Regions from separate parts of the Nocardiopsis sp. NPDC055551 genome, predicted to be linked through region 1. Evidence: riboswitches for the same ligand, from Rfam matches in the RefSeq annotation. Region 1 holds a riboswitch; each other region holds the start of a gene.
What was found. A riboswitch is a leader RNA that binds a small molecule or an ion and turns the genes downstream of it on or off. The one in region 1 is predicted to bind thiamine pyrophosphate.
Positions count from the first base shown of each region.

Region 2: linked by a shared signal. The riboswitch ahead of ACWGSK_RS20580 (3-oxoacyl-ACP reductase) and the one ahead of thiD (bifunctional hydroxymethylpyrimidine kinase/phosphomethylpyrimidine kinase) in region 1 are both predicted to bind thiamine pyrophosphate.
Region 3: linked by a shared signal. The riboswitch ahead of thiO (glycine oxidase ThiO) and the one ahead of thiD (bifunctional hydroxymethylpyrimidine kinase/phosphomethylpyrimidine kinase) in region 1 are both predicted to bind thiamine pyrophosphate.

Region 1 is NZ_JBSHJJ010000006.1:30,540-37,123, reverse strand. It holds gene rocD (ornithine--oxo-acid transaminase) at 1-969, opposite strand, end outside; gene ACWGSK_RS12335 (acyl-CoA synthetase) at 1,340-3,001, shown strand; gene ACWGSK_RS12330 (DUF368 domain-containing protein) at 3,396-4,322, shown strand; TPP riboswitch at 4,390-4,488, shown strand; gene thiD (bifunctional hydroxymethylpyrimidine kinase/phosphomethylpyrimidine kinase) at 4,477-5,280, shown strand; gene ACWGSK_RS12320 (alanine/glycine:cation symporter family protein) at 5,354-6,584, opposite strand, start outside.
Region 2 is NZ_JBSHJJ010000011.1:195,401-201,984, reverse strand. It holds gene ACWGSK_RS20595 (5'-methylthioadenosine/S-adenosylhomocysteine nucleosidase family protein) at 1-250, opposite strand, end outside; gene ACWGSK_RS20590 (hypothetical protein) at 247-2,013, opposite strand; gene ACWGSK_RS20585 (NUDIX hydrolase) at 2,082-2,816, shown strand; TPP riboswitch at 3,550-3,652, shown strand; gene ACWGSK_RS20580 (3-oxoacyl-ACP reductase) at 3,703-4,485, shown strand; gene ACWGSK_RS20575 (LLM class flavin-dependent oxidoreductase) at 4,485-5,819, shown strand; gene ACWGSK_RS20570 (carboxymuconolactone decarboxylase family protein) at 6,052-6,510, opposite strand; gene ACWGSK_RS20565 (N-acetyltransferase) at 6,507-6,584, opposite strand, start outside.
Region 3 is NZ_JBSHJJ010000004.1:330,729-337,312, forward strand. It holds gene ACWGSK_RS10075 (thiazole synthase) at 227-1,024, opposite strand; gene thiS (sulfur carrier protein ThiS) at 1,028-1,240, opposite strand; gene thiO (glycine oxidase ThiO) at 1,267-2,469, opposite strand; TPP riboswitch at 2,467-2,578, opposite strand; gene ACWGSK_RS10090 (Rv2175c family DNA-binding protein) at 2,666-3,025, shown strand; gene thiE (thiamine phosphate synthase) at 3,106-3,768, shown strand; gene ACWGSK_RS10100 (SDR family oxidoreductase) at 3,887-4,780, opposite strand; gene ACWGSK_RS10105 (DUF418 domain-containing protein) at 4,848-6,122, opposite strand; gene ACWGSK_RS10110 (polyprenyl synthetase family protein) at 6,284-6,584, opposite strand, start outside.

The DNA.
Region 1 (6,584 bases):
CTCACTCAGCATGCGCACGACCGTCTCTCCGACGGCCCCGGCGAGCGGGTTGCCGCCAAAGGTGCTCCCGTGCTGGCCGGGCTGGATGACACCCAACACGTCCTCGTCGGCGACCATGGCCGAAACCGGCAGGATGCCGCCGCCCAGCGCCTTGCCGAACAGGTAGGCGTCCGGGACCACCCCGCTGTGCTCACAGGCCCGGATGGTGCCGGTGCGACCCAGTCCGGCCTGTACCTCGTCGGCGATGAACAGCACGCGGTTGTCGTCGCAGATCTCCCGGACCCGGGGCAGGTAGTCCGCGGGCGGCACGATCACGCCCGCCTCGCCCTGTACCGGCTCGATGAGCACCGCGACCGTGGTGTCGTCGACGGCGTCCTCGATGGCCTTGGCGTCCCCGTAGGCCACGGAGCGGAAGCCCGGCGTATAGGGGCCGAAACCCGTCTTCGCCTCCGGATCCGAGGAGAAGGAGATGATGGTGGTGGTGCGTCCGTGGAAGTTGGCGCCCGCCACAACGATGGTCGCCTGGTTCTCGGGAACGCCCTTGACCTCGTAGCCCCATTTACGGGCCACCTTGATGCCGGTCTCCACCGCCTCGGCACCGGTGTTCATCGGCAGGACCTTCTGCTTGCCGACCATGTCGGCCAGGTCTCTCACCCATGGTCCGAACCGGTCGTTGTAGAAGGCCCGGCTGGTCAACGTCACCCGGTCGAGCTGGGCGTGCGCCGCCGCCAGGAGGTCGGGGTTGTGGTGGCCGAAGTTCATGGCCGAGTACCCGGCCAGGCAATCGAGGTACCGCTTTCCCTCGACGTCCGTCACCCAGGCGCCACGGCCCTCGGAGATCACGACGGGAAGGGGTGAGTAGTTGTGCGCCGATCTGGCCTGCGCGAGTTCGATGTGGTCCGAGCTGGAAAGTGCGTGTCCGGCGGGGTTTCCGGCGGAGTCCTGCTGTCCCAGGTTCTGGGTGGTCATCTAGCCGCTCCGATCACCATTGACCGATGTCAGACAGTAGATACCCACCGTGGGGCCGGGTAGAGCCTCCGCGGCGGGATCCCCAAGAGTTGAGCAGATCATCCGGTGAGCACACAAGAGGTGGCCGACATCACCGCGCGCGACCGACGCCCGAAACCCATGTGCGCTCCATGCCGGTACACCGCCTGAGCGGGGCTCTTCCGAACCCCGGTCACAAGGGGGTCACGGGCATGGTCGCGCAGGTGACGCGGTACACAGCCCTCACCACGATCAGCCCGGTTTCTGACGGGTACGGTCGCCGTACAGTCACAGCCGCCGCGAGCGTCTTCGCCGGGGACGGCCGTCACACGAACGCCAGGGAGGATCTGCCGTGCCACACACGTCTTCGGATACCCCTTTCTCCCTCCCTGCGCTGATGGCGGCGGTGGCCGAGGCCGTACCGGAGCGGATCGCCCTCGTCGCGGGCCCACGTCGGCTCACCTACCGCGCCTTGGACGAACGGGCCACCCGATTGGCCCGACACCTGGTCGGCGCGGGTGTGCGCCCTGGTGAGAACGTGGCGATCCTGTCGTTCAACCGGGCCGAGTGGATGGAGTCGTTCCTCGGTGTGCTGCGCGCCGGAGCGGTGCCGGTCAACGTCAACTACCGGTACGTGGCCGGTGAACTGCGACACGTACTGTCCGACTCGCACGCGGCGGCGCTGATCGCCGAGGACTCCCTGGCCGCCACGGTCACGGCCATCCGACCGGATCTGCCACGACTGCGCCACGTGCTGCTGTTGGCCGACGGCACCGAGCGAACCGCCGAGGGGACGGACTACGAGTCCGCCCTGACCGCGCAGGGCGAGGACGTCGGAACCCCCCGGAGCGCGCTCCCCGGCACGAGCGGCGACGACCACTACCTGCTCTACACCGGCGGCACCACGGGTTACCCCAAGGGTGTGCTGTGGCGCCAGGCCGACGTCTTTCGCGCCGCCGTGGAGCGCCGGTCCCCCGGCACGCCGCGCGCTCGCACCCCCGATGAGGTGGCCGAACGCGCCGTTCGCTGTTTCCCGCAGCGCATGCTGGTCCTGGGTCCGGTCATGCACGCGGCCGGGCAGTGGCACGCGTTGAGCATGCTGCTGTGCGGCAAGCGCGTGGTGCTGTCCACCGACCGCAGCTTCCGGCCGGACCGTGTGCTGGAACTGGCGCACCGCGAGGGCGTGCACGCGCTCCAGCTGGTGGGCGACGCGATGGCGCGTCCCCTGGCGCGGCACCTGCTCACCGAGCCCGAACTGTGCCCTGACCTGACCTCGGTGCGTTCCGGTGGTACCCCGTTGACCCCGGCGGTGCGCAACCTGTGGAGGGCCTGGCGCGGAGACGTGACCCTGGCCGACTCCTACGGGGGTTCGGAGACGGGTGTGTGCGGTTCGGCGACCGCCCCCGACGAGGCGGCCACGGTCGCCGACGCCACCGACCGTCGCAGCTTCACCATGGGCGGCAGCATCTCGGTGCTGGATGACGCGTTGCGTCCGTTGCGGCCGGGGTCGCCACAGGTCGGACGGATCGCGCGGACCGGCCGGATCCCCTTGGGCTACTACAACGACCCCATCGCCACCGCTCGTACCTTTCCCACCGACGCCGAGGGGCGACGTTGGGCGTTGTCGGGCGACTACGGGACCCGGGCCACGGACGGTTCGATCGACCTGTTGGGCCGGGGCAGCGTGGTCATCAACACCGCCGGGGAGAAAGTGTATCCCGAGGAGGTGGAGGCCGTGCTCAAGGCCCACCCGTCGGTGGACGACGTGATCGTGGTGCCCGCCCCGGACGAGAACCTCGGCCAGCGGGTCACGGCCCTGGTCTCGTTGGCCCCCGGAAGCGACCCGGACGAGAAGGCGTTGCGCGCCCACTGCCGGGTTCGGTTGGCCGGGTTCAAGGTGCCCCGGACGGTGCACTTCGTGGACCGGGTCCGGCGCACCGCCGTGGGCAAACAGGACTACCGTTGGGCCACTTCGGTGGCCGATGAGGGCGCCCACAGTCCCCGATCGCGGTGACCCGTGGAGGTCTCCGAGGGGTCCCCTCGACCTCCCTCTGTGGTACCCCTCATTTCGGTCTCCGAGTCAGTACACCATTAAGCATCCGAAACGCGGTTTCGGCGCCCTCTCGATGTCTCCAGGACAGTTCCGGGACGCTTTCCGCCCTCATCGACGACGCTAGAATGGCCACACCCGGCCCGGGGGCCGCGGTCCCCTTCCCCCATCGTGTGGCCGGAGTGACGAACCTCGGCGTTGGGCCCGGGATCGTACCATCGGCGGATTCATCGAGGTCCGCGCCGACCCAAGCACCCCTTTGATCGTCCGGTCCACCGTGGATACGGGACCGGCGACACCATCAGGACGGAGGACGGCGTCCCCTTTCCGGCTCCCCGGAAGAAGCGCCCGAGCATTCATGGCCAACTCAGTAGGCTCCTACATCTTCAACGCGGTGCGCGGCGGGGCCGTGGGCACCTCCGAAGCACTGCCCGGTATCAGCGGCGGCACCGTCGCCCTGATGGTCGGTCTCTACGACAAGCTGATCGGTGGCGCGGGCCACGCGGTCAGCGGGATCAAGCGCTACGTCACCGACGTGCCCCGAGGACGCGGCAAGGACCGTGCCCGGGAGCAGTTCCGCCAGGTGGACTGGGGCGTCCTGATCCCCGCCCTGATCGGTATGGCCTTCGCGCTCATCCTCGCCGCGGTCTTCCTGGCGCCCCTGGTCGAGAGCCACACCCAGTACGCCTACGCCCTCTTCTTCGGACTGGTACTGGCCTGCCTGTGGATCCCCTACACCGGCGCGGGCAAGACCTGGAAGGCCTGGCACTACCTCCTGGCCCTGGTCTTCGCCGCGCTCTCCTTCTTCCTCACCGGGTTGCCGGGTGCCAACCTGCCCACCCATCCCGTGGTGGTGTTCATCGCCGCCGCGGTCGCGATCTGCGCCCTGGTCCTTCCAGGTCTGTCCGGATCCTTCATCCTGCTGGCCCTGGGTCTGTACGAGCCCACCATGGCCGCCCTGCGCTCGGTCGACATCCCCTACATCGCGGTCTTCGTGCTCGGCATGATCACCGGTCTCGCCCTGTTCGTGAAGGTCCTGCAGTTCCTGCTGGAGAACCACCACCACGTCACCCTGGTCGTGCTCACCGGTCTCATGGCCGGTTCGCTGCGCGCCCTGTGGCCTTGGCAGTCCGAGGAGCGAGAGATCCTGCCGATGACCGACGTGCCCGTGACGCTGGCCTTCACCGCGCTCGGCTTCGTAATCGTGGTCGCTTCGATCGTGTGGGAGCACCGCACCCGCGCCCAGCGCGAGCACGAGGCCGGTCACCAGAGCGTCTCCGTCTGACCCTTAGAGTCGTACCCACAACCACATACCGAGTCGGGGTCGAGCGAGCGCTTCACGGCGCTTCGACCCCGACGGCGCGGGGTGCCGGGGAAACGACCCGGCTGAGAGCACACCCGTCGAACCTGCCCTAGTTCGTACTAGCGAAGGAACGCCCATGAGCGTGCACAACGTCGTGTCCATCGCCGGAAGCGACCCCAGTGGGGGCGCCGGCGTCCAGGCGGACCTGAAGTCGTTCTCCGCCCACGGGGTCTTCGGGATGAGCGTGGTGACGGCGTTGACCGCCCAGTCCACGCGCGGGGTCACCGGGGTTCACGGTGTCCCCGCTTCGTTCGTCGTCGACCAGATGGAGACACTGTTCGGGGACGCCACGGTCCACGCGGTCAAGGTGGGAATGCTGGGTACCGCCGAGGTCACCGAGGCCGTGGCCGCCGCGATCGACCGACACGGGCTGCCGAACGTGGTGGTGGACCCGGTGATGGTCGCCAAGAGCGGCGACCGGTTGTTGGAGCGTTCGGCGATGGAGGCGCTGCGCGGAGAACTGCTGCCGCGCGCCGACCTGCTCACACCGAATCTGCCGGAGGCCGCCGACCTGCTCGGCGAGGAGGAGGCCACGGACCTGGCCACGATGCGCTCCCAGGCCGAGAGGCTTCTGAAGCTGGGGCCGCGTCGGGTCCTGCTCAAGGGTGGTCACCTGCCGGGTACCGACAGCGTCGACCTGTTGGTCGACGGGGAGTCCGCCCCGGTCGAGCTGAGCGCCACGCGCGTGGCGACCCGCAACACCCACGGCACCGGCTGCACCCTGTCCTCCGCGATCGCCGCGCTGATCCCCCAACGCCCGGACGTGGCCACCGCCGTGGCCGACGCCAAGACCTGGCTGACCGAGGCGCTGCGCCACGCCGACGAGATCGACGCCGGCGGCGGCCAGGGCCCCGTGCACCATTTCCACGCCTGGTGGTGATCACACGAAGGGGGGACCGGCCCGTGCGGACCGGTCCCCCCTTCATATTCTCCCCGTGGGGCGTGCGAGTCGGCTAGCGCTGGACGTCGTCCATCACCGCGTCCGGGTTACGCCAATCGGGGTGACCGAAGAACCTCTTGCTCTCCGCCACGATGACCGGGGACAGCAGGAGCAACCCCACCAGGTTCGGCAGCGCCATCAGGCCGTTGGCGATGTCGCTGAACAGCCAGACGGAGTCGAGGCTGGCGACCGAACCGATGAAGATGATGACGATGAAGATGAGTCGGTAGGGCAGGACCAGCTTGCGTCCGCCCAGGAACTCCACGCACCGCTCACCGTAGTAGGCCCAGCCGAGCAGGGTGCTGAAGGCGAAGACGGCCACGGAGGCCGCGACGACGTAGGCGCCCGCGGTACCGAAGGTGGGGCTGATGGCACCCAGCCCCTCGGTCATGGCCTGCGACGTCAGCAGCGAACCGTCCTCGGCCTCGTCTCCCTGCCACACACCGGTCACGATGATGACCAGGCAGGTCATGCTCACCACGATGATGGTGTCGATGAAGGTCTGGGTCATGGAGACCATGGCCTGACGGACCGGCTCCTTGGTCTTGGCCGCGGCGGCGGCGATACCACCGGTGCCCAGCCCGGACTCGTTGGAGAAGATGCCGCGGGCGAAGCCCATCTGGATGGCGAGCATGACACCGGCGCCCGCGAAACCGCCGACGGCGGAGGTCCCGGTGAAGGCGTCGGTGAACACCAGCTGGAAGGCGGGCAGGAGCGACTGCCAGTTGGCGATGAGCACGACGAGGCAGATGCCGACGTAACCGATGATCATGATCGGCACGAGGCCGGAGGCGACACGACCGATGCTCTTGATGCCACCGAGGATCACTCCGCCGGACAGGATCATCAGAGCGAGGCCGATGACCCACGGCTCCAGCGGGGTGACGCTGCTGACCTGTTGGGCCACGGTGTTGGCCTGGGTGCCGTTACCGATACCGAAGGCCGCGATGGCGCCGAAGACCGCGAAGGCGACACCGAGGAAGGTGCCGAGCCCACCCTTGATCCCGTACTTGAGGTAGTACATCGGGCCGCCGCTCTGCTCACCCTTAGCGTCGGTGCGGCGGTACTTCACCCCCAGGAGGGCTTCGCTGTACTTGGTGGCCATACCGAAGATGCCGATGAACCACATCCAGAACAGCGCGCCCGGGCCACCGACACCGATGGCCAGCGCGGCGCCCGCGATGTTACCGACGCCGACGGTGGCGGCGAGCGCGGTGCTCAGTGCCTGGTAGTGGGAGATGTCG
Region 2 (6,584 bases), on a different contig from region 1:
GTTTGTGGGGGCGTTCCAGTCCCAGTTCGTCGAGAACGGCTCGCCTCTCCACCGGCAGGATCGTGACGATCCCGATGTCCTTCCGTTGGTCGGGCTCGGCGGGAGTGCGTGTTGTGGAGGGCTTGGCGGAGGCCGAGGGTACGCTCACCTGCGTCTGGTCTCCGAAGACGGTGTTGCCGAAGCTGTTGGTTCCGCCCATGTTGACGATGCCGCTGTTGTTCGAAGCTTCGTTCAGGTTCATGTGAATCATCCGTTCTGTGGATTACCGGGACCGGGTGGGGATGTCTGTGCCTGAGGATGGACCTGGTCTCCGAAGACGGTGTTGCCGAAGTCGTTGGTTCCGCCCATGTTGACGATCCCGCTGTTGATGATCTGTAGTGCGCGATCGTCGAAGTCGGAGATGTCCACGCCGCGAGAGTCCAGAAAATCGCCGGTGGCTTTGAGCAACCGATTTTCGACGTTCTTGATGTGGCCGAGCAGCGTGGTCTTGTCGAGTTGGACCTTGCTCCAGTCCTCCGCCGGCTCCTGGCGGATGCTGATTCGACTGCCGATCTTGCTGTTGCGTCGGGGAACGAGGGTGAAATCGACGCCTCGGAGTGCCAGGGCCCTGTGCAGGAGACCGGAGAGGGCCCTGGCCAGGTAGAACGGGTAACGGGTGATGCGTCCCAACGAACGGATGTGGCGAGGGAACCGGAGTAGATCGTGCCAAGCGGCACCGACGATGGCTCGTTTCCCTTGCTGGCCGAACTCCTCTCCCTTGCGGAAGCTGTCCGGGGTGTGGGTCAACACGCAGGCCGCGAACACCAGGATCAACGTTCGGCCACGCACCCTGAGTTGGAACAGCACCGTGGCCACCAGTTCTCCCCCCGCATCGGGGACGCTCACTTCGAGGAAGTGGTGGTGCGCGGAGTCCTGCCGGTCGATGATCCGGCGCATCGCGGCCGGATCCACCGATTCCCACAGGATGGAGCGGTCAACGGACACGTCCGACTGGGAGACGTAGATACGGTCGCGCACCTGCGCCGGCAGACGGAAATTCTCATGGTCATCGCGAAGGTCGGTGACGGCCGCGCGCAAGTGGTCCATCAGTTCGTGCGGCTTGAAGGGCGGGTGCCGGTGTTCCCGTTCGTGTAAGGGCTTGTCGTCGCTTCCCTTGCGCAGGAGTTGGACGCTCATGGGCGGATTCCACTGATGGATCAGTTCCCCCGCCCCGATGAAGGGCGACTCTTCCCCGAAGAGCGTGAACACACCCGTGTCTTCGTCCTCACCGTCCTTCTTGTGGGCGGGGCGTTGGTAGACCACGCAGGGATGCCTCTGCTGCTCGTCGACGGCCCTCTCCCGATGGGAGAGGCGCCTGGGCCTGAGAGCGGTGGCCTTGTGGGCGTGGTTGATGCACGCCTGGCGCAGACCACCGACGATCGCCGTGAGGAGGGCGACGGCACAGCCCAGGTAGAGGGCCAGCGCTCCCTGAACGGGATGGGAGAAGGCCAGGACCACCATGGTGAGGGCAAGGACCAGGGCGAACGTTCCGGTGTTCTTGAGACGTTTGCTCTCCTGCCCGTACTTCCAGCTGGACCTGGAAGGCAACTTCGGTCGACGCTTCCGCCTCTTCTTCGCCGGAAAGGGCTCTTCGGGCCGCGTGAGCTCCTTGGAGATTCGCCAGGCGTGGTCTAGGAGTACGAGAAGTGCGTATCCGCCGGCGACCAACAGGGTCGTCACCGTGAATCCCCAGTAGCAGGGTGCGGCGAGTGCGGCGATCAACCCCGACCTCGACAACGACGTCAGGTGCAGGGACAACCACGCGTGGCGCATCACCGGGACGAGGTCGAATTCGTATGAGGGGGCCGCGCGTCGTGAAGGGGCCGTGCACACCTCCTTGATGACGAGGTCTCGGAAGTCCTCGTCGACGTGGACACCGGTGCAGAGGTGACGGGTGGCCCCGGTCGGTTCCTCTCCGTGGTTCTGAGGAGGGGGAGAGACGGGGGGTGGAGAGGCGTGAGCGGTGATGGACATGCACTTCTCCTGCGCCGATCCGGTTAAGGTCGAGATGACCATAAGTGGATCGGATGATTAAAGTCAAGATGACCTTTAAGGAGATCGCGGTGGACGAACGCTTGGCGCGAGCCGTTGACGTGGGGTTGTCCCTGGTCACGGTGGATCTGGCCATCTTCACCATTAGGAACGGGGCGTTGATGGTCCTGCTGATCGAGCGCGGGGAGGAGCCGTTTCAAGGACACTCGGCCTTGCCTGGTGGAAGAGTCCGAAGACGGGAGACCCTCGACCAAGGTGCTCGGCGCGAACTCTTGGAGGAGACCGGGGTCGACGGCTCCCGGCTCCACCTGGAACAGCTCGGTGCCTACGGTGATCCCGACCGTGATCCGCGGGGGAGGGTCGTCACCATCGCCTATCTGGCCTTGGGGGCGGACCTGCCCGAGGCGGTGGGGGGAAGCGACGCGGCGCATGCCCGTTGGGTGCCGGTGGAGGAGCTCATCGCGATGTCCACCCCCTTGGCCTTCGACCACGTCCGCATCCTCGATGACGCTCTGGAACGTGTTCGGGAGAAGTTGGAGTACACCACCGTCGCCACGGTCTTCTGTCCCGAACCGTTCACGCTCAGCGAGTTGCGGGCGGTCTACGAGGTGATCTGGGGGCGTGAACTGGATCCCAGTAACTTCCGACGAAAGGTCACCAAGGCGGAGGGTTTCGTGGACCCCATGGGAGAGCAGCGCGCCCAGCCGGCGGGTCGACCGGCGGCCCTGTACCGCAAAGGCGGATCCTCGCTGCTCACGCCACCGCTGTTGCGGTCGGCCTCGTGAACGTGGAGGGTCAGCCCGCGCGACCCGGTCGCGCGGGCTGAAAGGACGAACGAATCCGAACCGGTGAAGTTGCTCGACGCTACGTCCCCATGCCATCTTCAACGCGTTCGAGCTCAGCTAGGGCGGAAATCTTGTCCTCAGTGGTGATGGCGAGAGGATGCCGCTCGCCTCTGACGAAGGCGGCACGATCCTGTTCGACCGTGGTTTCCACGGGGGCATCTGCTCGGGTGCTCCCTTCGACCACTGGGGACAACACGCGGGCCGACACCCTCAACACTTGTGAACGTGCCGAAGTCGATCGGTTCTGTTTTCCGGGCGAACACGAAAGCCAGGAGAGGAACGCCCCTCCATCGTGGGCCCTCACCGGGCCGTTGGTGACCACGAAGACGGGAAAGGCTTCTCCCCACCAAAGAACCACAGGAAGAGGCAGCTATGCCCTGACCGGGAGGATGGGGTGACTCGCCGGTGTTGGCAGATGCAAGACCACGCACACGCTGGGGTCGCTACGGGCGATGACCAGCAGATCGCTGAGCTGCGTCTGGTCGTGGGGACCGCCGAGGAGGTCTGGGGCTGGATCGCCGCACCCGGGCGCCGACGTGTGCTCCGGACCATTTTCTGTCCGTCGACCGGGCCGGGATCGAACCGGCCGACCGCTGAAGCCGCCATCGCCGAGCGGGAGACGAGCACGGCACCGGCCGGTGGCCCGAGAGGGTGCCTATGGGCTACCTTGATCGGCAGTGACACGGGGTGCCCTGAATCCACTGATTCGGGCTGAGATGACACCCGTCGAACCTGATCCGGGTCATACCGGCGAAGGGATGTCCGTACACGGCCAGTGGTATCGGTGGCCGAAGGGACGCCTTCGCCCATGCCAGAAAGGCCACCGATGAGTTCTTCCCGCACCGCGCTCCCTATCGACCAACAGACGGTCGTCGTCACCGGCGGGGCCCGAGGGCTCGGGTCCCGGCTGGTCCAGGCCTTCCTGGGGCAAGGCGCCCGGGTGGTGATCAACTACCTCCACAGTGCCGAAGCAGCCGGCGAGCTCGCCGCCACCCACCCCGACCGCGCCCTGGCTGTGCGAGCGGACGTACGCGACCCCGAACAGGTCGCCTCGATGATCCAGACCGCAGAGGGACATTTCGGCTCCTCCGTCTCCACCGTCGTCAACAACGCGCTCGCCGGCTTCTCCTTCAACGGCGACGCACGACCCCACGCCGACACCCTCACCCTGGAACACCTTGACCAGCAGTTCAGCGGTACCGTCCACGGCGCACTGAACACCGTCCAGGCCGCCCTGGCCTCCATGCGCGGCCAAGGGTTCGGCCGGGTCATCAACGTGGGCACCAACCTGTTCCAGCACCCGGTCGTCCCCTACCACGACTACACCGCGGCCAAGGCGGCGCTGCTGTCGCTGACCCGCACGCTCGCCCATGACCTGGGCCCCGACGGCATCACCGTCAACATGGTCTCCGGCGGTCTGCTGCGCACCACCGACGCCAGCGCCGCCACCCCCGACGAGGTGTTCGACATGATCGCCTCCACCACACCGCTGCGCCGGGTCACCACCCCGGCCGAGTTCGCCGACGCGGCCCTGTACTTCGCCTCCCCTTGGGCGCGCGCGATCACCGGCCAGAACCTCGTCGTCGACGGCGGGCTGGTGATGAACTGATGGCCACCGCTTCCGCGCCTGACCAGGCTCCCGATCGCCGGATGCACCTCAACCTGTTCATCTTCGGCTGCGGCCACCACAAGGCCGCCTGGCGCCACCCCGACTCGCCGGCCGAACGGATCGGTGACATCACCTACTTCGAAGAACTGGCCCGCACCGCCGAACGCGGCTGCCTGGACGCGGTGTTCTTCGCCGACGGCCACGCCACGGGCGACGTCGCCGGTGGCCCGTGGTGGTTCCTCGAACCGTTGACCACTCTGGCGGCCATGAGCCGGGCCACCCGGCACATCGGTCTGGTCAGCACCGTTTCCAGCACGTTCTACACGCCCTTCCACGCGGCACGCCTGTTGGCCTCCCTGGACCACATCAGCGGAGGCCGAGTGGGCTGGAACGTGGTGACGTCCATGTTCGACGCCGAGGCCCGCAACCACGGATACGAGCAGATGCCCGCGCACCAGGAGCGCTACGCCCGAGCCGAGGAGTTCGTGGAGGTGGTGCTGGGGCTGTGGGACTCCTGGAGCGACGAGGCCTTCCACTACGACCGGGACGGGGTCTTCGCGGACCCGGACCAGGTACGCCCCATCGGCCACCGGGGAGAGCACTTCCAGGTCGAGGGCCCGTTGAACGTGCCGCGCCCGGTACAGGGCAACCCGGTGCTGTTCCAAGCGGGTTCGTCGGAGCAGGGACGCACGCTGGCGGCCCGCCGCGCCGAGGCCATCTACTCCGTGGCCTATGACCTGCCCAGCGCCCAGGACTACTACGGCGACGTCAAGGCGCGGATTCGTCGGGCGGGCCGCGACCCCGGGTCCGTCGCCATCATGCCCGGACTGGTCACCTACGTCGGTTCCACCGAGCGGGAGGCCCAAGACAAGCAACGTGAACTGGACGAACTGCTGCCGACCGAGGAGTCATTGCAGCAGCTGGGGCTGTTCACCGAACAGGACTGTTCCGATTGGGAGCTGGACGCGCCGGTTCCCGAGCTGCCGCCACTGGAGGAGTTCACCGGTCCCAAGGGGCGCTACGAGACCATCCTGCGCATCATCGACTCCGAAAGACCCACGGTGCGGCAACTGCTGGGCCGTCTGGCCGCCGGCGGCGGACACTGCACCATGGTCGGAACGCCCGAGCAGATCGCCGACCGGATGACCCGGTGGTACGAAAACGGTGGCGCGGACGGGTTCAACCTCATGCCGCCGTCGTTGCCGGGCGGGATCGAGGACTTCGTGGACCATGTGGTCCCTGTCCTGCAACAGCGGGGGCTGTTCCGTCACGAGTACGAGACGGACACACTTCGGGGCCATCTGGGTTTGGAACGGCCACCGTCACCGTACTGAGAACGGGAGGCAGGTCCGGGAGGTGGGAGGCTCGAAAGGCCGTCCTTGGCCTGTCCGGACCTCCTCATCTCGTAGGAAGGGCGCGCGGCAGGAACCGTTGCGGGGTTGCTGAGGATCGGTAGGCCACCGAGCACGTCACCCTGTTGGAGAAGGTGGGCTTCCGGAAGGGGGACCCACCGCTGTAGCGCACCTCATGGAGGGAGGGCGTTACAGCGGCGGAAATCGCTTTCCCCTATCGTGTGATCACGGGATGACCGCTGGCGATCGAGACCCGGTTGAACGCGTTGATGAGCGTGGTCGTCCACTCCACCGCAGAGATCTGTGCGGTGGTCAGGTGGGCGGCCGCGCGGGCGTTGATCTCCTGCCGGTCGACGGCGGGGTCGATGACGGTGAGGGACTCGGCCAAGAGCAGCGCGGCCTTTTGCATGTCGGAGAACACGCCGGCCTCACGCCAGGACGGCAGTACGTCCAGGACGCTCTGCTTCACCCCGGCCTTGCGGGCCTTGGGAACGTGGATGCTCAGGCAGGTCGGGCACCCGTTGATCTGGGACACCCGGACGTTGATCAGCTCGATGGTGTCGTCGCCCAGGCCGGCCTCGTGCGAGGCGGCTCGAGAGGCCACGGCCGCCTTGCCGAGCGCCTTGTACACCGTGGGGTGTTCCTTGTCGATGTAGGGACGCTCCGCGTTCATGCCTGCTCCTCGGTCGTCTTCTGGACCAGGGCCAGGTCCGCGGGCCTGGGCTTGCGGAACTTGCCGCCCTGGGC
Region 3 (6,584 bases), on a different contig from region 1:
ACTGTGCGACACACGGGCCGTCCGTGTGCGCTCGGGGGGTGCGCGCGCCTGGGCTGTCTCGGTGGGTGCGGTGCCCTCTCACGGCACACACATTCCATCCAAGGTAGGGGACGACACCAAACCTTCGCTTGGCGCCGCACCGGCCGGCTCTTGACCGAGGGCCGCGGCGACCGCTCCGACCTGCCCGGACACGGACCTCGGACGGGCAGGTCGAGTGGTACTTCGCTCAGACCACGTCGGGACTGGAGGCAAGGGCGTGCCGCCGGATCGGGATGCGCCCGGCACGGCGGGCGTCCCTACCGGCCCGGACCGCGTCGCGCATGGCCCGCGCCATCAGGGCCGGGTCTTGGGCACGGGTCACGGCAGTGGCCAACAACACCGCGTCGCACCCCAGTTCCATGGCCAGGGCCGCGTCGCTGGCGGTACCGATGCCGGCGTCGACGATGACCGGCACGCCGGCCTGTTCGACGATCAGCTCCAGATTGTGCGGGTTGCGAATGCCCAGACCGGAGCCGATCGGAGCGGCCAGCGGCATGACGGCGGCGCAGCCGAGCTGCTCCAGACGCCGGGCCAGCACCGGGTCGTCGTTGGTGTAGGGCAACACCGTGAAACCGTCGTCCACGAGTGTCTCCGCGGCCTCCAACAGCTCCACCGGGTCGGGAAGCAGCGTGTGCTCGTCGGCGACGACCTCCAGCTTCACCCAGTCGGTCTCCAAGGCCTCGCGCCCCAGCCTGGCGGTGCGCACGGCCTCCACGGCGGTGAAGCAGCCCGCGGTGTTGGGCAGTGGACGGATGCCGTTGCGGGACAGGACGTCCCACACCGATCCCTGCGTGCCCGGGGCGACCCGGCGCATGGCCACGGTGGTCAGCTCCGTCCCCGAGGCCAGCAGGGCCTCCTCCAGCACCTCCAGGGAGGGCGCGCCGCCGGTTCCGGTGATGAGGCGGGAGCCGAAGGGGACGCCGGCGATGATCACGGGGTCTTCGACGGTGTCGACATCGGGCCGGGTGTCGAGGATGTCGGTCATGGTTCAGCCTCCCTGTACGGCGGTCAGGACGTCCACGCGGTCGCCCGGCGTCAGGTCCGTGCCGGCCCACGCGGTGCGCCGCACCACCTCGTCGTTGATCGCCACCGCGATCCCGCCGGGGATCGCCCCGTCGCCGGCCGAGGTGAGGTCGCGTACGACCGCCTCGACCGTGGTGGCCGTGCTCTGGCGACTCTCGCCGTTGATGATCAGTTCCACAGTCACTCCCACGTCGTCGGTTCGTCTCACGCGCCGCCATCGGACAGCGGCCGGTCGGCGGCGAATCCATGCGCGTATTCGGGCAGGGCCCCGGTCGTGAGCGCCCGCACCATGACCTCTCCGGTCACGGGGGCCAACAGCACCCCGTGCCGGAAGTGGCCCACGGCCAGGTGCAGTCCCGGCACCCGGGTGGGGCCCAGCAGGGGTCGGTTGTCGGGGGACCCGGGGCGCAGGCCCACGCAGGTCTCGGTGACCTCCAGCTCGGTGACCCCGGGAACGAGTTCGCGCGCGTCCCGCAGCACCTGCCAGAGCCCGCCCGCGGTCAGGGCGGTGTCGTACCCCAGCTCCTCCTGGGTCGCGCCCACGATGACCTCGCCGTCGGCGCGGGGCACCAGGTAGACCGGGAAGCCGCGGACCAGGCCGCGCACCGTCCGCTCCACGAGCGGGGGCTCCCCCTCACGGACCCGGGCGCGCAACAACTGTCCCTTGACCGGCCGGATCGGAGGCAGCACCGGCGCGGGCAGGGTGATCCGGTCGCTCAGGCAACCCGCGGCGAGGACGACCTGGTGGGTCGGCAGAACGGTGCCGTCGGCCAGGTGCACTCCCAACCGGGCCCCGTCGGGACCGGGGGAGGAGACCTCGGTCACGGCCCCGGCCACCTCGCGCGCGCCCGCGCGTTCGGCGGCCCGGGCCAGGGCCGGAAGTAGACGGCGGGGGTCGACGGAGTGATCCTCTGGGGCCAGGACCCCGCCCCGCACCGAAGGGGCCAGGTGGGGTTCCAACCGGCGGCACTCTCGACTGTTCAACCGCTCGGTGGCGATGCCCAGACGTCGTTGCAGGTCGTGGAGTTCATCGAGGACGGCCAGGTCGTCCCGGTCGAAGGCGACCAGGAGCGTTCCGGTGCGGTGGTGGCCCACCGACATGGCGGAGTCCGCCTCCACCTCGGCGACGAAGGAGTCGTACATCCGCGCGGAGCGGACGCCGAGTCCCATGAGTTCCTCCTCACCGAAGATCGCCTCGGTGGCGGGCGTGAGCATGCCCGCCGCGACGGCGGAGGAGGAACGCGCGTCGGCGGGTTCGGTGACGGGATCGGGCTCGACCAGGGTGACGTCCAGACCGTGTCGGGCCGCCCGCCAGGCGACGACCCTCCCGATGACGCCGCCACCGACGACGACCACACCATCGGTGTCGGAACCGGTCCTGTAGCGGGAATCCTCGAAGTCGCGCATGGTGCGCGCTCCCCTCCCTTCGCCGGCATGATCCGGATCAGGTTCGTGCGGTCGGAGACTGCTCGGTCTCCCTCTCAGCCGGGTCCACCCGGCTCCCGCGGGACATGTCTGTTCGCTCCCCGCCATCCTAGGCCAGGTGACCCCGCACGGGTTCGGGCGGTCCTCGGTGGCCGGTGGGGTGTGGCAGATTGGGAGGGTGACACACAAAGACCTCGACATCGACGAACTGGTCGGCGACTGGCTGACCCTGCGCGAGGCGGCCGAGCCGCTGGGCGTCAGCCCGAACCGGATCAAGACGTTCATCCGCGAGAACCGCCTCATGGGCGTGGTTCGCAAGGGAGAACTCTCCATCCCCGCCGCCTTCCTGGACGGTGACGACCTCGTCAAGGGGCTGCCCGGCACCATCGTGCTGCTCTCCGACGCGGGTTTCTCCACCGAGGAGGCTCTGCGCTGGCTCTTCACACCGGACGACACCCTTCCGGGGACCCCGATCCAGGCCATGCGCGAGAACCGGGGCACCGAGGTGCGTCGCCGCGCCCAGGCCATGGCCTTCTGAGTGATCGCCGTTCGCTCCATGGGGCGCACCGGGGGGTGCGCCCTTGGGCCCCTCGACGACCAGGGCCTAATGTGTCGGGTGTGAGGACCAACCACGGAACCAGCCTGCGCGAGCGCCTGGACGCATCCCTTCTGTACCTGTGCACCGACGCCCGTACCGAGCGCGGTGACCTCGCCGAGTTCACGGACGCGGCCCTGGCCGGAGGGGTGGACATCGTCCAGCTCCGGGACAAGGGGCTGGAGGCCCGCGAGGAACTCGCCGCGCTGGAGGTCATGCGCGAGGCGTGCGAACGCCACGGCGCGCTGCTCGCCGTCAACGACCGCGCCGACATCGCCCGCGCGGTGCGCGCCGACGTTCTGCATCTGGGACAGCGCGATCTGCCCGTGTCCATGGCCAGGGACATCATCGGCGCGGACCCCGTCATCGGGCGATCCAACAACGACGTCGAGGCCGCCATGGCCTCCGCCGAGGAAGCCGGCAGCGACTACTTCTGCGTCGGACCGACCTGGGCCACCCCCACCAAGCCGGGACGCCCTGCCGCCGGCCCGGCCCTGGTGGAGAAGGCCGCCGCACTGGGGACCGAACGACCCTGGTTCGCCATCGGCGGCATCGACCTGACCACCATCGACGAGGTGCTCGACGCCGGCGCCTCGCGTGTCGTCGTGGTGCGCGCCATCACCGAGGCGGAGGACCCCCGTGCCGCGGCGGTCGCCCTCAAGGAACGGCTCACCGCGCGGGCCTGAACCGAGGCGACGCCTCACCGGACCCGGTGACGGGGAACCTCCCGGGGATCAGCACCTCGGGTCCGCCGAACTCGACCGCGCACTCCGCACGGCGGTGGTCGGGAAGAGACCGCCGATGTCAGACCGCGACGTGCGCCAACGCGCTCGGATGACGGCGCAGGAAACCCTCGATGGATTGCGCCGGGTGCCCGGTCAGGCTCGGCACGGTATCGGCCACCACGTCCATCTCCCCGTTCGCGATCGCCGCGTACGACGACGCCCACCCCTCGACCTCCCACTCCGCGGCTCCGGTGCGCCGGCGTGACTCCAGCGCCTCCTCCCAGTTCTGGGGCACGTAGTGGATGGTGCGGCCGGTGAGCCTGCCCAGCTTCTCCACCGTGGCGCCCACCGACAACGCCTCCGGGCCGGTCACGTCGTAGGTGGTCCGCTCCGACGCGGCGATCACCACGGGGTCGGTCAGGACGGCGGTGGCCACGTCGGCCACGTCGTCCCGGGACACCCACGCGGCCCGACCGTCACCGGCCGGGCCGCGCACCACTCCCTCGTCGTCCACCCAATGGGGCAGCAGGTCCAGGTACAGGCTCGGTCTCAGGAACGTGTAGGACACACCGGTGGATCTGATGTGCGCCTCGGTGAAGAAGTGCGTCCGGGCGAAGGTGAAGGTCGAGGCCGGGCCCGCACCGAGGAACGACAGGTACACGATCCGGGAGACCCCCGCCTCGACCGCCGCGTCCACCGCGCTGACGTGGGTCTCCATTCGTTCCTCGGACTCGGTGGCCGAGACCAGGAACAGGGTGTCCACCCCCCGACAGGCCCGCGTGAACCCGGCCCCGTCCTCGTAGTCGGCCATCGACGCGCTGCTGCCCGGGTACTCCGGGGCGCGATTGATGTCGCGCACGATGAATCGCTGTGTCGACCCGAGCCGAGCGATCCGGGCGGCCACGCGCCCGCCCACCGCTCCCGTGGCTCCGGTCACCCCTATGGTGTGGTTTGTCATGTGATCGTCACCCATGACAGCCATCCTGGAGTATGGGGACGTGCCGGCCGCTCATCGGCACGCCCCTTTTTGAGCTCATCGGTCAGCGGGTGGTGTGCTCTTGGGGAGCCTCCTCGTTCCCACCCGTGACAGGGGCGATCGTACGGGTGATGCGCCGGTAGGTCAGGCGGCGCAACAGCACCTCGGCCGGGCCACGACGCCCCGCGCGCTCCAGCGCGTAGGCGCCCACCACGGTGAGCAGCCACACCCCGACCGCGTACAGGAACATCGTCCACGAGGACATGTGCGCGGCCAGCCCCAGGCCCCATGCGGCCAGCAGCGGCGCGCACAGCACGGATTGGGCCAGGTAGGCGCTGAGGGAGCGCTTCCCCGTCGCGCTCAGGGCGCTCACCAGGATGCCCCGGGTTCGTCCCCGTTCCCGGACCCGGTACGCCACCAGGGCGATCAGCGCGACGTACCCGAGCCCGCAGAACAGGCCGGTCGACATGTGCGGGATGGCCAGCGCCTGCCCCTGGATCGGGGCCAGGTCCCACACGCCGATCTGGGCCAACGCCAGGGGGAGACCGCCGAGCCAGCCGACGGTGATGCCCACGATCGCGACCCCGCGCAGCAGGGGCAGGTTCCGTTCCGGCTCCTCCAGGATCCGGCGGCGCGCGGCCCAGAACCCGAACAGGGCCGCGGCGGGCAAGGCCGGGATCAGCAGCCCCTGCCCGACGCTGAGGGGCCAGGCCAGCATTCGCATGACCGCGGCGGACAGGATGGACGTCTCGGCGATGTCGGCGGCCGTGACCAGAACGTCCTGATCGCCCATGTCGACCTCGCCGAGGATCGGCAGGAGCAGGAGGACGATCACGGACAGGAGCGCGAGCAGGCCGGTCAGCACGGCGCCCCACACGAGCAGTGTCCCGCTCTTGCGCCGGAGGAACAGCCATCCCAGGACCAGCCCGAGCATGCCATAGGCGCCGAGGATGTCGCCCATCCACAGCAGCAGTGCGTGGAAGAAGCCGAAGACGAGGAGCCACAGGTTGCGGCGGCGCAGCAGGGCGTCGACGCCCTTGACGTCGGCACCCGCCGCCTCCTGGCGCCTGGCCAATTGCACCATGCCGTACCCGAACAGGAAGGCGAACATCGGGTAGCTGCGCATGTCCACGGCCATGACCGTGAAGAACTGCACGACATCGTCCAGTGCGCCCTCAGGGGTGGGGTGCGCGGTGATGCCGGTGTTCGGTGCGGCCCCCAGGTACCAGACCGTGTTGGCCAGGGCGATGAAGAGCAGCATGAAGCCGCGGGCGAGGTCCGGAGCGAGTGCCCGTTCGGCCGTGGTGGTCGGCCCGAGAGGGGCGGTGTTTCTGGCCATGGGAGGGAGCGCTCCGGTTTCAAGGTCTATCGTGGATTCCGATTCATGCCGGAATCGGGCTGTGGGCGTAATTTGAAAAAGGGTATAAAAAACCCCGAAGACCCCAAAATCAATCCTTCGGGGTTCGGGGTTCGGGGTTCGGGGTTCGGGCGGATCGCCGATCAGTGGGAGCGGCGGGTGGCCGCGACGACCAACTCGCGCAGCGGGTCACGCGCGCCCTCGTCCAGCTCCGGGTCCTCCAGTGCGGCGAGCGCCTGCTCGGAGTACTCCTCGACCAGCGACTCACAGGCGGTCAGGGCGCCGCTGGACTCCACCAGGGAGCACATCCACTCCACCGAGTCCGTCGACAGGTCGGGCACGCCCAGCAGCGAGCGGAAGCGCTCGGCGTCGGTCTCACCGGACCGCGCCAGGGTCTCGGCCACCACCAGGGTCCGCTTGCCCTCGCGCAGGTCGTCACCGGCC